2 regions of the Clostridium sp. MF28 genome follow, and region 2 is predicted to be linked to the other one. Evidence: a T-box and tRNA genes for the amino acid it is inferred to sense, from the RefSeq annotation. Region 2 holds a T-box; the other holds one or more tRNA genes.
What was found. A T-box is a leader RNA that pairs with one kind of tRNA and senses whether it is charged. The one in region 2 lies ahead of ileS (isoleucine--tRNA ligase), so its partner is inferred to be a tRNA-Ile.

Region 1: it has a tRNA-Ile gene. The T-box ahead of ileS (isoleucine--tRNA ligase) is inferred to sense a tRNA for this amino acid. The anticodon was not compared.

Annotation. Positions count from the first base shown of each region.
Region 1 covers NZ_CP014331.1:3,006,805-3,014,084, reverse strand. The annotation lists rRNA gene AXY43_RS12845 (23S ribosomal RNA) at 1-1,092, shown strand, start outside; rRNA gene rrf (5S ribosomal RNA) at 1,166-1,282, shown strand; tRNA gene AXY43_RS12835 (tRNA-Ile) at 1,327-1,403, shown strand; tRNA gene AXY43_RS12830 (tRNA-Ala) at 1,405-1,480, shown strand; gene AXY43_RS12825 (hypothetical protein) at 1,737-2,174, shown strand; gene AXY43_RS12820 (VanZ family protein) at 2,220-2,672, shown strand; gene AXY43_RS12815 (hypothetical protein) at 2,976-4,475, opposite strand; gene fusA (elongation factor G) at 4,748-6,829, shown strand; gene AXY43_RS12805 (hypothetical protein) at 7,070-7,280, shown strand, end outside.
Region 2 covers NZ_CP014331.1:3,397,070-3,404,349, reverse strand. The annotation lists gene ileS (isoleucine--tRNA ligase) at 1-1,722, opposite strand, end outside; T-box leader at 1,816-2,063, opposite strand; gene AXY43_RS14655 (zinc-ribbon domain-containing protein) at 2,326-2,628, shown strand; gene AXY43_RS14650 (DUF2085 domain-containing protein) at 2,634-2,999, shown strand; partial or broken gene AXY43_RS14645 (ATP-binding protein) at 3,153-3,425, opposite strand; gene AXY43_RS14640 ((2Fe-2S)-binding protein) at 3,536-3,754, shown strand; gene AXY43_RS14635 (2-phosphosulfolactate phosphatase family protein) at 3,856-4,572, opposite strand; gene AXY43_RS14630 (TIGR01212 family radical SAM protein) at 4,613-5,542, opposite strand; gene AXY43_RS14625 (YkvI family membrane protein) at 5,661-6,737, shown strand; gene AXY43_RS14620 (radical SAM protein) at 6,795-7,280, shown strand, end outside.

The DNA of each region.
Region 1 (7,280 bases), 390 kb from region 2:
AGCTGATGTATAGGGGCTGACGCCTGCCCGGTGCTGGAAGGTTAAGGGGAACACTTAGTGGTAACGCGAAGGTGTGAACTTAAGCCCCAGTAAACGGCGGCCGTAACTATAACGGTCCTAAGGTAGCGAAATTCCTTGTCAGGTAAGTTCTGACCCGCACGAATGGCGTAATGACTTGTGCACTGTCTCAACTGCAAATCCGGCGAAGTTGTAGTGCGAGTGAAGATGCTCGCTACCCGCGATTGGACGGAAAGACCCGTAGAGCTTTACTGTAGCTTAGCATTGAATTTCGGTATTGTCTGTACAGGATAGGTGGGAGACTGGGAAACTAGGGCGTCAGCCTTGGTGGAGTCGTTGTTGGGATACCACCCTGATAGTATTGAAGTTCTAACTGGATGCCATGAAACTGGTGACAGGACATTGTTAGGTGGGCAGTTTGACTGGGGCGGTCGCCTCCTAAAATGTAACGGAGGCGCCCAAAGGTTCCCTCAGAACGGTCGGAAATCGTTCGAAGAGTGTAAAGGCAGAAGGGAGCCTGACTGCGACACCTACAAGTGGAGCAGGGACGAAAGTCGGGCTTAGTGATCCGGTGGTACCTCGTGGGAGGGCCATCGCTCAACGGATAAAAGCTACCTCGGGGATAACAGGCTGATCTCCCCCAAGAGTTCACATCGACGGGGAGGTTTGGCACCTCGATGTCGGCTCGTCGCATCCTGGGGCTGAAGTAGGTCCCAAGGGTTGGGCTGTTCGCCCATTAAAGCGGCACGCGAGCTGGGTTCAGAACGTCGTGAGACAGTTCGGTCCCTATCCGTCGCGGGCGTAGGAAATTTGAGAGGAGCTGTCCTTAGTACGAGAGGACCGGGATGGACTGACCTATGGTGTACCAGTTGTTTCGCCAGAAGCATAGCTGGGTAGCTAAGTCGGGAAGGGATAAACGCTGAAAGCATCTAAGTGTGAAGCCCACCTCAAGATGAGATTTCCCATAGCATAAGCTAGTAAGACCCCTTGAAGACTACAAGGTTGATAGGTCAGAGGTGTAAGTATGGTAACATATTTAGCTGACTGATACTAATAGGTCGAGGGCTTGACCAATATAGTCAAGTTGTAAATACATTAAAAAAACTATGTGCAATTTTGAAAGAACAAGGTTTTTTCAAATTGAAGATCTCGTGATGATGGCATAGAGGTAACACTCCTTCCCATTCCGAACAGGAAAGTTAAGGTCTATAGCGCCGATGGTACTGCATGGGAGACTGTGTGGCAGAGTAGGACGTTGCGAGGTAATCTTGTAGATTACAAGAGTTAAGTTAAAGAAATTTAACTTACGGATCTTTAGCTCAGTTGGTTAGAGCAACCGGCTCATAACCGGTAGGTCTAGGGTTCGAGTCCCTGAAGGTCCACCATGGGGGTATAGCTCAGTTGGGAGAGCACCTGCCTTGCACGCAGGGGGTCAAGAGTTCGAATCTCTTTATCTCCACCATTAAAAACTATGAATTTTATTCATAGTTTTTTTGTTTTATTATTATAAATATTGTTGTTAAATAATATTTATTACTGGTATGAGTTATATGGTGCAGAAAATAGTAGAACAACAGTATAAAATAGGCTAAAAATACTAATTGTTAAAGTATACAATGAATGAATTATAATATATAATTTATATGTAAAATATATGTAAAAATGTAATTTAATATTTTTATTTATTGTATAAAAATTATATTGCGAGGGGTAGGATTATGGTAAGAACTATTGTCTGCAAAAAAGATGGATGTAGCGGTAATGAATTTCATATATCAACAGAAGACAATAAACTTAAATTAGTATGTAAAGACTGTGGAAGTACTTATTATTATGATGTGAGTTATTATGAATTTATAATGTTATCAAATTGTGCAGAGTGTAATAACGATACATTTAAGGTGTTTAATAATTTAGATAAACAAGGAATATATGCTAAGTGTTCTAAGTGTGGTGCTCCACCAGAAAAAATATACATTGATGATGAAGGTGTGCAAGTTACTTATGAAGCAAAGTTACTACAAGATATAAAGCAGTTTATGTATCAAATTGATCAAAGAATTTGTAGCTTAGAGATGAAAATCGATGGTTTGGAAAAAGGGCAAGAATTATTAGAAGAATCACTTGCTTATATAAATAGATATATGTCTGAGTAATATAATATCTGTGAATTTTAAAATTGTACTTAAAGAGGATGGAATATGAAGAACAAAAGGAAAATTATTTACTGGTTTTTATTAATAGTTTGGATGATAGGGATATTTATTATGTCTAATCAACCTGCTCAAATATCTGATTCTCAAAGTGAAGGCGTAATAAATATTCTTTCTGCTATAGGTATCAATATGAATGGAATATTTGGGCAGCTTACTAATTTTATAGTTAGAAAATGCGCACACTTTCTTGAATATATGGTATTATCATTATTAGCGTTTAATGTGTTTAAATTGTATTTTAATATCAGAAGAGTTATTTTTGTGACAGTAGCTTTTGTATTTCTTTACGCTTGTTCTGATGAAATACATCAATTATTTGTTTTAGGAAGAGAAGGTGCTTTTAGAGATGTTATAATAGATACGGTTGGGGGTATTACACTAATATTGATTAATCTATTTAGAATGCATATAGTTGGCAAGTTTAATGAAGATAAATAAAAGATAATTTGAATAATTGGGATATAGTAATTTAATATTAAAACCAAATTAATCATTCGAATTTTAAAATAATATAAATCAGCTAATTATTTTAAGGTATGAGAATAAGGAATAAAAGTAAATAAAAATTGTGAAGGCTAAGTATATAATGCAAATTAAGCATTGTATACTTAGCCTTCATTTTCTATAAAATAAATTAAATATGTGATGCAAACATAAATATAAGTTAGTGATAAACAAATATAGATATTGGTTTAATTAGAGTAAACAAAATTACAATTACTCTAAGATTACTTGTTAAGCCTATTTATGAGATGAATTAAATTTTATTTTAAATAGATTATTTACTTTAAATAGAATATAAACAAGAATAAGCATTAATAATGCATCAAAAGTGAAGTTGAATAAAAATAATTGTTTCGAGGTATCAGCCTTTCCATTGCCGACAAAAGGCATTGGAAATTGAAGTATACCTATAAATATAACAGTCCAAAGCAAGAGAATTTTGTTCTTGATTTCAGGGTTAGAACTATTTCGAATATATTTATACAGTGAGCATAACAGAACAATAAGATAAATTAATCCTATAAAATATAAATTTCTAGGCAATATTTTTTCCCTTATAGATGACCAAAGTGTGAAACGATGGAAATCCCTAACTGGGGTTAAACTATCAGCTTTTGAGTACTTACCTAGTCCGGTACTAGTATAGAATGCCTTACTTGCGGTATATTTCATGCCATTTAATAAACGAGTAGGGTGAGTTAAATAGAATTTTCCAAGTTTAAAGTTATTTATTTTACTGTAGAATTTTTCATCAGTTATTTCTGAACCAGGAATATATTTGACATATTCATCAGAATCCAAATAAGCATGTTTCCCAGCCTCAGCTGATAAATCAGGATCTAAGCCTAAATCTATCAAGTCTTGCTCTGGTGTAGTAGATTCGTTTAGTACTCCATAAAAGACTGAGTTATACTGGGTGTCTTTACTTAAGTTGTTGCTATTCATATTGATGCGAATAGGATAGATTATCAATAAGCATGTAATAACATATAAAATAGCTAAATTGATTTTATTTAGATTATATCTATTATCCAATAATATTTTACATATAAGAATTATAATAATAGGTAAAGAAGTAATAACTTGTAATTTAGAACCTAAAAATAAAAATGCTGAAAATAATATATAAAGTATTTTCGACATTAATTTTTCCGTTCCCTTTACTACGTATTTGTACTTAATATAGTTAAGAATGGATGCAACAAGTAGCGATAGTGTAGTTATCATCATTGGTTCTCCATATAGGCTATTAAACCAAATTAAATAATTACCATCAAAGAAAATGAATGCGGTTATTAGTACAACCATCATAGATTTAATATTATTTTTTATATTCAAAGATTTTAATATTATGATAAATGAAAGAATATATATAATACTATAGATGACAGCTAAATATTGAGTTTTAAATATATTATGATCAAGTGATTTGCATATATAATTAACAAGTATTATTAGATAGCTCAAACTACAATTCCAGATGATTTTAGGATCAGTATTGTTTAAAGGGGTAATCTTATAATCAGTCACAATAAAGTCATAATATCCTACAGAGTTAGGATTATTCGTATCTGAGTCTAATAATGACAGACCAGATACATTCATAATTCTATAGAAATCACCTTGATCAGCAACACCTACTTGGGGTTTTATAAATAAGACTCCGATAGTTATAGAAATTGCAAGTAAAGCAAACCAAAACATATAGAAGTTTCTTAAATTCTTTTTTGCTTTCATTAAATTTTCCTCCACAAAGATAGATTTAAAGTAATAAACATGATTCTAAAGATATTAACAGATAAAATTATAATGTTTTTTGGTTAATACTACAAGAAAACGTCAAATTAATTTAAAGGACTACTTCAAAAATAGGATAAATATAAATTTTCAGAAAATTAAGAAAATAAGGAGGATTTAACGAATAGAAATAGAAATATAACATATAGCATTATTAAGTGAAAGGCAGGTGGGAGCCAATCTCTAGGGTAGATTAAGGGTTTGGCAGCATTATGAAAGATTATAGTATTAAAAATTTAAGAAATGTAGGATTAATGGGGCATAATGGAACTGGAAAGACTTCCTTAGCGGAAAGCCTTCTGTATTATTCAAAAATTACAGATAGATTAGGGAATATTGAGGATGGGACTACGGTTTTAGATTTTGATACTGAAGAAAAGAAGAGACAATTTTCTATTGCCCTTTCAGTAGCACCAATTGAATTAGATAATGTTAAAATAAATCTTATTGATATTCCTGGATATGCAGACTTTCAAGGTGAATGTATCGAAGGAATGAGATCCGTGGATGTAGGTATGATAGTTGTAAGCGGAGTTTCAGGAGTCAAGGCGGGAACTGAAAGGGCCTGGGAATATTGTAACAAAATTAAATTGCCTAGAACATTTTTTATAAATAAATTAGATAGAGAGAACTCGGATTTTAATAAAGTATTAGCATCTCTTAAAGAAAAGTTTGGCATCAGCGTGGTGCCTATTCAGTATCCTATAGGAGAAGAAGACAATTTTAAAGGAGTAATAAATATAATATCCAAACAAGCAAGAGTATACGATGTAAAGACTAAGGAAATAAAAATATTGGATATACCTGAAGAGCTCCAGGATGAAGTTGAAAATTGTAAGAAGATGATTATGGAAGCTGTAGCTGAGACTGATGAAGTATTGCTTGATAAATATTTTAGTGAAGGTGAATTGAGTGATGAAGAAATATATAAGGGCCTTATAAGTGGATGTGCTAATGGGGATATTGCCCCTGTTATGTGTGGAAGTGCTACAAAAGTTATTGGAATGGATTCTTTAATTGATGATATTGTAGAATGTTTTCCATCGCCAGAATATGCTATTCCACAAAAAGCTGTAGACGTTTTAAAAGATGAAGAGGTTTTTGTTAATCTCAATCAAGATAAGCCTTTTTCTGCATTAGTATTTAAAACTATTGCAGATCCATTTGTAGGCAGGATATCATTTTTTAGAGTTATTACAGGTGAAGCGAAAGATGATATGACAGTATTAAATGTTAATAAAGATAAGAACGAAAAATTATCCCATATATGTTTTATTAGAGGTAAGACACAAATACCAGCTAAAAGAATAATAGCTGGTGATATAGGTGCTATTTCCAAGCTACAGTATACAAATACAGGCGATACTTTAGCTAGTCCTGATTTTAAAGTAATATATGACAAAATGAATTTTCCTAAAACAGTTTTCTCAATGGCTGTAATCCCACAAGCTAAAGGTGATGAGGAAAAGATATCTCAAGCTTTGGCCAAGTTAAAAGATGAAGATCCTGTTTTTCAGATTGATAGGGATGTAGAAAATGCAGAAATTGTAATCTCAGGACTAGGAGAAACACATATTAATGTAATCGCAAGTAAAATAAAAAGTAAATTTGGTGTAGAAGCAGTATTAAGTTTACCAAAGGTACCTTATAAAGAAACTATAAAGGGATTTTCAGATGTACAAGGAAAACATAAAAAGCAGTCTGGTGGACATGGCCAGTATGGAGATGTGGTAATTAAATTTGAACGTAGAACAGATGGAGAGGAAGAATTAGAATTTATTGATAACGTTGTTGGTGGTGCAGTTCCAAGAAATTTTATTCCAGCAGTAGAAAAAGGATTAAGAGAGTGTATAACTCATGGGGTTTTAGCAGGATGCCCAGTTATAGGCCTTAAAGCGACTCTTCATGATGGGTCATATCACTCTGTAGATTCTTCTGAAATGGCTTTTAAGGTTGCAGCCTCTATAGCTTATAAAAAGGGATTAGAGCAAGCTAAACCTATTCTTTTGGAACCTATAATGAAAGTAGAAGTTATATTACCAAACGAATATATGGGTGATGTGATAGCTGATATAAATAAAAAGAGGGGAAGAGTAATCGGAATGGAGCCAGAAGGGGACAAGCAAAGGGTTATATCAGAAATTCCGCTTGCCGAAATTAGAAAATATGCTACTGAATTGAGATCTTTAACTCAAGGAAGAGGAGTATTTACAAAAGAATTTGTAAGATATGAGGAAGTTCCAGAGATAGAGGTAGCGAAAGCCATAGAGAGCATTAATGAATTAAGAAAATAAGATTACGGAAAGTTATAGCTAAAATTTACGGAATAGGAATAAAAAGTACTCTAGTGTAGTAATTACATAAAGGGTACTTTTTATTTATTGTCTTAATAAAGAGAAGTAAAATAAAATTTACTATAATTAAGGAATAAGGTAAATTTTACATTAATATATATAGGATAAAATCATGTGCAGAAAGACATAATATTTTAGTAATAGTATATTTTATGCAATTTAAACAAGGAGGCATCTACAATGTCAGATTATAGCATGGATATTAATGGGAATATAGAGTTGAGTGATTATAGTAATATATTTGACTATTTAAATATAATAGACAAAGATGATAATTTTGTAATAAGGATAGATAGAAATAATAAGGATGATATAGAATTAATTAATTCTATGCTTCAAGATAATAAATTCAATATCAATTATACACAATATGACGATTTTGGGAACTATT
Region 2 (7,280 bases):
TGAATTTGTGTCAAATAAACATGTTGAAATTGCAAGTAATGTATAGAACCAACCTCTTGTTTGGTCAACTGCTTCTGAAATAAATTGTGCTGGGAAGTTCTTTTCAAAAGTTTCCTTGTTTTCAAACGGATAGTGCCATTGTGCAAAAGGCATTGATCCTGAGTCAAACCAGCAGTCTATAACTTCATGTGTTCTCTTCATTTCCTTACCGCAATGTGGACATTTTAACTTTATTCCATCTACGTAAGGTTTATGTAATTCAATCCCCTTACAGTCTGTAGTTGCTTTTTCTTCTAGTTCTTCTCTGCCACCAATACACTCTTGATGACCACATTCACATTGCCATATTGGAAGTGGTGTTCCCCAATATCTGTCTCTTGAAATACCCCAGTCAATAACATTTTCAAGGAACTTACCCATTCTTCCTGTTCTAGTGTTATCAGGATACCAATTTATTTTATTATTATTTTCAAGTAATTTATCTCTCATTTTAGTCATCGCAACAAACCAACTATCTTTTGGATAGTATAGAAGCGGTGTATCACATCTCCAGCAATGTGGATATGAGTGAGTGTGCTTGTGTGCTGTAAATAATTGATTACGTTCTTCTAAATATTTAACAATACTTTCATCACACTTCTTAACAAACTTTCCTGCCCATGGAGTAACTTCTTCAACAAAATTACCATTTGTATCTACTAAATTTATAAATGCAATTCCATTTTTCTTTGAAACAAGACTATCATCTTCACCATAAGCTGGTGCAATGTGTACTATTCCTGTACCGTCTGATAATGTTACATAATCTCCATGAATTACTACGAAAGCTTTTCCTTCAACTTTTGCAAAAGGTAATAACTGTTCGTATTCAGTACCTAGCAATTCTTCACCTTTAAACTCTTTAACTATTTCATATTCAGTATCGCCTAAAACCTTACCTACTAAATCCTTAGCTAAAATATAAATTTCTTCTCCTACCTTTACTTCTGCATATATATAAGATTTATTTATACATAATGCTAAGTTGGATGGTAATGTCCATGGAGTTGTTGTCCATGCTAATATATATTTATTTTCTTCACCTTTAACTTTAAACTTTACAGTTGCAGTTAAATCTTTAACATCCTTATATCCTTGAGCAACTTCATGAGATGAAAGCGCTGTTCCACACCTTGGGCAATAAGGCATTACTTTGTGGCCCTTATACAATAAGCCCTTATTCCACATTTGCTTTAAAGCCCACCATTCAGACTCAATATAATTATCATGGTATGTCACATATGGATCATCCATATCAACCCAGAATCCAATTTGTTCAGACATTTCCTTCCATAAGCTAACATATGAGAATACGCTATCTTTACATTCATGAACAAACTTTTCTACACCAAAGTCTTCTATTTGTTCTTTTCCTGAGATTCCAAGTTTCTTTTCTATTTCTAACTCTACTGGAAGTCCATGAGTATCCCATCCAGCTTTTCTAAGAACCTTATACCCTTTCATTACTTTATATCTTGGAATTATATCCTTCATAACTCTTGTCAAAATATGCCCAACATGTGGCTTTCCATTTGCTGTTGGCGGACCGTCATAAAAAGTAAAATATTCTCCATCTGAATTTGATTCAAAGCTCTTCTTTATTATGTCTTTTTCTGTCCAAAGCTTTGCTATGTCTTTTTCAATTTTGACGGTACCTTTTGATGAATCTACCTTATTGTACATTAAAAATTCCCCTTTCAGCTAAGTAAACTATATTATTCTCTTTAAGAATTGTTTCCTTTTTGTATACTTTTTTAAACATAAAAAAACTCCATCCTAAAGGACGAAGTTGAATTCGCAAACCACCTAAGGTTAAAACATTTAAATACAAAATTAAATGTTTTATTTCAAGTACATACATACTCTATCCTTTAACGCAGGCTCTACGTGATAACTTATTCGGCATTAAACCTTTCAGCCTCCAACTCCTAGGTGATTTTCTCTAAGATCTATTATAGCTTTACACCAACCAGCTACTCTCTAAAAATAATATCTAAGATACTTTTCCTAATCATCGTCTTTTATTTTAATAATTATATATTAATGATTTTTAAATGTCAATTCATCATCACCATTAATTGTATCTTTATTACTAATTAATGTAATAAAGTAATTGAATCCTAATTTCCTCAAATTAATGTGATGTCACTTTAGTAAACTTATAACTTAACTAACATATAAATTTAAATATTTTCATGAATATAACTACATATTTGTTCATAAGTTGTATTATTGACAATACTATACTCTAGTAATATAACAGTATCTTCTTAAAGGGGGAAATATATGTTTTGTAAGAATTGCGGACAACAAATAGATGATAACGCTGCCGTATGTATACATTGTGGTGTTGCTACTGGTAATAATCTATCTTCCAAAAATGCTTTAGACAATCCATCTCATCTAGCTGGAATTGCATCTTGCTGCTTTCCAGTAGTAGGCATAATCTTATACTTCTTATGGAAAGATGAAAAGCCTCAAAGTGCCAGCCTCGTATGTAAATGGATGATCGGTGGAATAATTGTCTGGATAATCTTTTATGTTCTAGCTTTTGTACTCGGAATGCTAGGCAGCTTATCATCATACTAAGTTAAATGCTTAATTGTAAAAAAGTCTTAAACTATATGTTTTTCTGCCATCAATTACCTGAGAGATCATTCTTTTTTAGAGGTCATCAATTTCCATTATGTGCAAGATGCACGGGAATATTACTGGGATATATCCTCGGACTCACATACGTAATATTATCTAAAAATATTCATATAATTATAGAATTATTACTGATGCTACCACTTTTAATTGATGGATTTGGTCAATATCTCATGTACTTTAAAAGTACTAATACAAGGAGATTAATCACCGGAATCTTAGCAGGCATATCAACTATATGTTTATTTAGATTGGCAATAGTTTTAGGTCTTCAATCTGGACATTGGTTTTATAATTTTATTCATATATAACTGTACTGATTTCTTACTACAGTTATAATAATACTAATATAAAACATAGCTATCTAAATCTAGTATTCTTAATGATTTAGATAGCTTTACATTTTTGAATAAAATAGCTATGTAGACCCTTTAGCAAATAAAATAACCTTTCCTAGTATTATCTTATTTAATTATTTTAGGAATTAATAATATAAATTCAGATCCAACGCCATATTCTGAATTCACTTTTAACTTAATACCAAAATTCTTTGAGATAGATTTCAATAAACTAAGGCCAATTCCCGTTCCATTAATATTTTGTCCTCTAACTATATCGCTTCTATAAAATCTATCAAATATTCGCTTTTCTTCGTCATTCTTAATTCCTATTCCATTATCTACAACATTAATATAATAATAAAAATTATTATTTAATATAGGATATTTTTTTATAATTATTGTTATAATATTAATTAACTATACTTTTATTTTAGATTATAAAATGTATAATTAAGATAAAGTTAGTTTTTCAATTAACTTAAAAAATGTTTTTAGGAGATACTATTATGGAAAATAATTTGAATGAAGCAATTTTAGATAAATTAACAAAAACTTGCACTTGTAAGGCAATACCTAGATCAAAAATTAAGGAAGCTATTAAAAATGGGGCTTCAACTATAAAAGAAGTCCAAAAGGCTACTGGTGCAGGCAGTGGTTCGTGCGGAGGTAGAAATTGTTCTCCACGAATAAATGATTTACTAAAGCAATCAAGAGAAAACATATAATCGTAAAACTTTTACTCATAGTAAATTCGAAAAGTAAAACACATACAGATTAAATAAATCATGTATGTGTTTTACTTTTAATTATAATCTTAAACAGTTTTTCATTCACAGGTTATTTTTCCATCTTTATATTCTGGAACTATATCTATGATGCTTTTTTTTATGCAATATTCAATATCATTATTTAATCCTAAGGATTTCATTACTGAATAGTGAGATGCTTCTCGTACATAGCTTAAGATATTTATATTTTCTTTATATATCATACAGGCAGTCTTTGCTATATCTGTTAACTCTATATTTCTATTAATATCTAGCATTTGGTTAATTATATATCCACTACAAATAAAATCATCCATTGAAAAGTTTCCATTTGTTCCTGCATTAATAATAACCACATCATCATTTATATTAATCAATTTTTTCGCCACTGATTCTCCATTTATCATAGCACCTATAAAAACTCTTTTAGACTCCATTGACTTTGTTAAAGCTCTTGTTCCATTTGTTGTAGTCATAAGCACTGTTTTGCCTTCAACTTTTTCTTTTGTATATTCTAATGGAGAATTTGATAGATCAAAACCTTCAATTTTAACAGCTTTTCTCTCTCCTCCTAAAATATAATTATCTCTACTAAGTTTCTTTGCATATTCCAGTGTTTCCTCAATAGTCAAATAAGGAATAACTTCTCTTGCTCCATTATCTAGTGCTGTTATAATTACAGATGTAGCTCTAAATATATCAATTATAACTGCAATCTTATTCATTACTCTGCTTTCAACTATATCATCTGCTGAAATTATAATATCTATTTTCATTTTACTTACTCCATTCCTAATCATTAGAATTAATATATAGTTACTCTCTGAAATTTTTTCCTTGCCATAAGTTGTTATCTTCTAGAGTCCTATCTATTGAATTTAAAACTTCCCATTTTTTTAAACTCCACATTGGTCCGATCAAGAGATCTCTTGGTGCATCGCCTGTTAACCTGTGAACTACCATGTCCTTTGGAAGTAGTGTTATTCCATGAGTCACAAGATCTATATAATCATCTTGCGATAGAAACTTAAGATCTCCTGCCTCGTATAACTTTACCATAGGTGTTTGCTTCATTAAATGTAGTAGATGCAGTTTAATTCCTTTAGCCCCTGAATGAGCTATATAATTTATTGTTTCTAACATATCCTCTTTAGTTTCACCCGGTAATCCTAAAATATCATGAACTACTACATCAATATTTCTCTCTTTTAATTTTCTCATTGCATTTTCAAATACATCTAATTTATATCCTCTATTAATTCTTTTAGCAGTATCATCATTGCTGGTTTGAAGTCCAAGTTCTATCCAAAGATAAATCTTATTGTTTATGTTATCCAATAATTCTAATACATCATCATCTAAACAATCAGGTCTTGTTGCTATTGCGATAGCTACAACTCCCTCCTGATTTAATGCCTCTTCATATTTTCTTTTCAACTCATCAATAGGTGCATACGTGTTTGTGTAAGCCTGAAAATAAGCTATATACTTACCACTTTTCCACTTTTGTGACATCATATCCTTTATATCATGAAATTGCTTTGAAATAGACAATTCTCTGTCACCAGCATAATCTCCTGAACCTCTTTCACTACAAAAAAGACAGCCCCCATTACTTATCTTTCCATCTCTATTCGGACAAGAAAATCCTCCATCTAAAGATATTTTAAATACTTTTTCACCAAATTTATTTCTTAAAAAATAGTTTAAACTATGATATCTTTTTCCATCCCAAAAACTGTTCATATTTCCTCCTCTTTATGTGTCTAATATACCTTCTTTAAATATTGTAACATTTAAAGAATAAATTAAAAGTAAACCTTATATATTTAATAAAAGGAACATTCTTTAAGGGGGATAAATATTGAAAAAGGAAATGGTAAAAGTATTTCAAGTTGCCACTGTGTTTATCGGAACAATAGTTGGGGCTGGTCTTGCTTCTGGAAAAGAAATCACAGAATTTTTTACTCAATACGGTATATCTAGTTTCATAGGAATTATAGGTTGTGGTATTTTCTATATCTTAATAAGTTCTATAATTTCTAGAATAAGCATTAATTATAATCTTAGCTCTTATAGTGATGTTATGAATATAATAAGTCCTAATATATTTGGTAAAATCACTGGTTTTATAACAACTCTCTTTCTTATTTCCAGCGCATCTATAATACTTGCTGGAAGTGGTGCTTTGATACATCAGTTTTTTGGAATACCCAAGATAATTGGCTCACTAATAATGATTGCAATAGCCATATTTTTTCTACTTAGAGATACTGAAGGATTAATTGAAGTTAATTCCTTTATTGTTCCAGGTTTAATTTGTACTCTTACTTTGATTACAGTTTTATATTTTGCATTTTGTAGAAATACAGTTTCGTTAGATAATATCGCTAGCTTTCCAAAACAAAAAACTGGAATCTTTATTTCAACAGTACTTTATGCTGGATATAATACACTTTCAGCCTCAGGAGTCCTAGTACCACTTAGCACTCAAATGAAGAAAAGTAAAATAATGATTACTGGAATAGTAACCGGCGCAATTGGACTAACTATACTTTGTTTAATGATAAATTTATTATTAACAATTAATCAACCTTATATATATAAATATGAGATTCCTTTACTTTTTGTCGCTAATAGATTTGGTAACTTAATTCAAGCATTGTTACTCGTGATAATCTGGTTGGAGATGTTTTCTACTGAAGTTTCTGACATATATTCCATAAGTAAAACCCTAGAGCAAACATTTAATATAAAATTTAAAAAAGCAATTTTTATCGTAATAAGTCTTGCTCTTTTAATTTCCCAATTTGGATTTGGAACTCTTATAACTAAACTATATCCTATATTTGGGCTATTAAGTTTGATTTTTATATTCCAATGTATACTATTCTTTTTTAAGCATAAAAAAGATTTTTCTAACACGACTCAAATCAAATAATTATGATATACTTTTTATAAAATATATTAATAATTATTCTTAAAGGATTTGATATAAATGAATTATCTAGATTTATTAAATGAATGTACTTTATGTAATAGAGATTGTAAAGTAAATAGAAATAATGGTGAAATAGGATATTGCAAAGCTAGCAATATCATAAAAGTGGCTAAGGCTTCCCTTCATCTTTGGGAAGAGCCACCTATTTCACAAGGAAATGGTTCTGGTACTGTATTTTTTTCTCACTGTAATCTAAAATGCGTATTTTGCCAAAACTATAATATAAGTCAGGGGATTAGTGTTAATTCATCTTCTTCTGATTTTAATAAAAATAGCATTAAAAACACATCAATTGTTGGTGCAGAAATATCTATTGAAAGACTTTCTGAAATTTTTCTAGAACTTCAGAAAAAAGGTGCAAACAACATTAACTTAGTGACTCCTACTCATTATGTTCCTCAAATAATTGAATCCTTAAAAATAGCTAAAAAAAATAATTTAACTATCCCAGTTCTTTATAATACCAATAGTTATGATTCTATT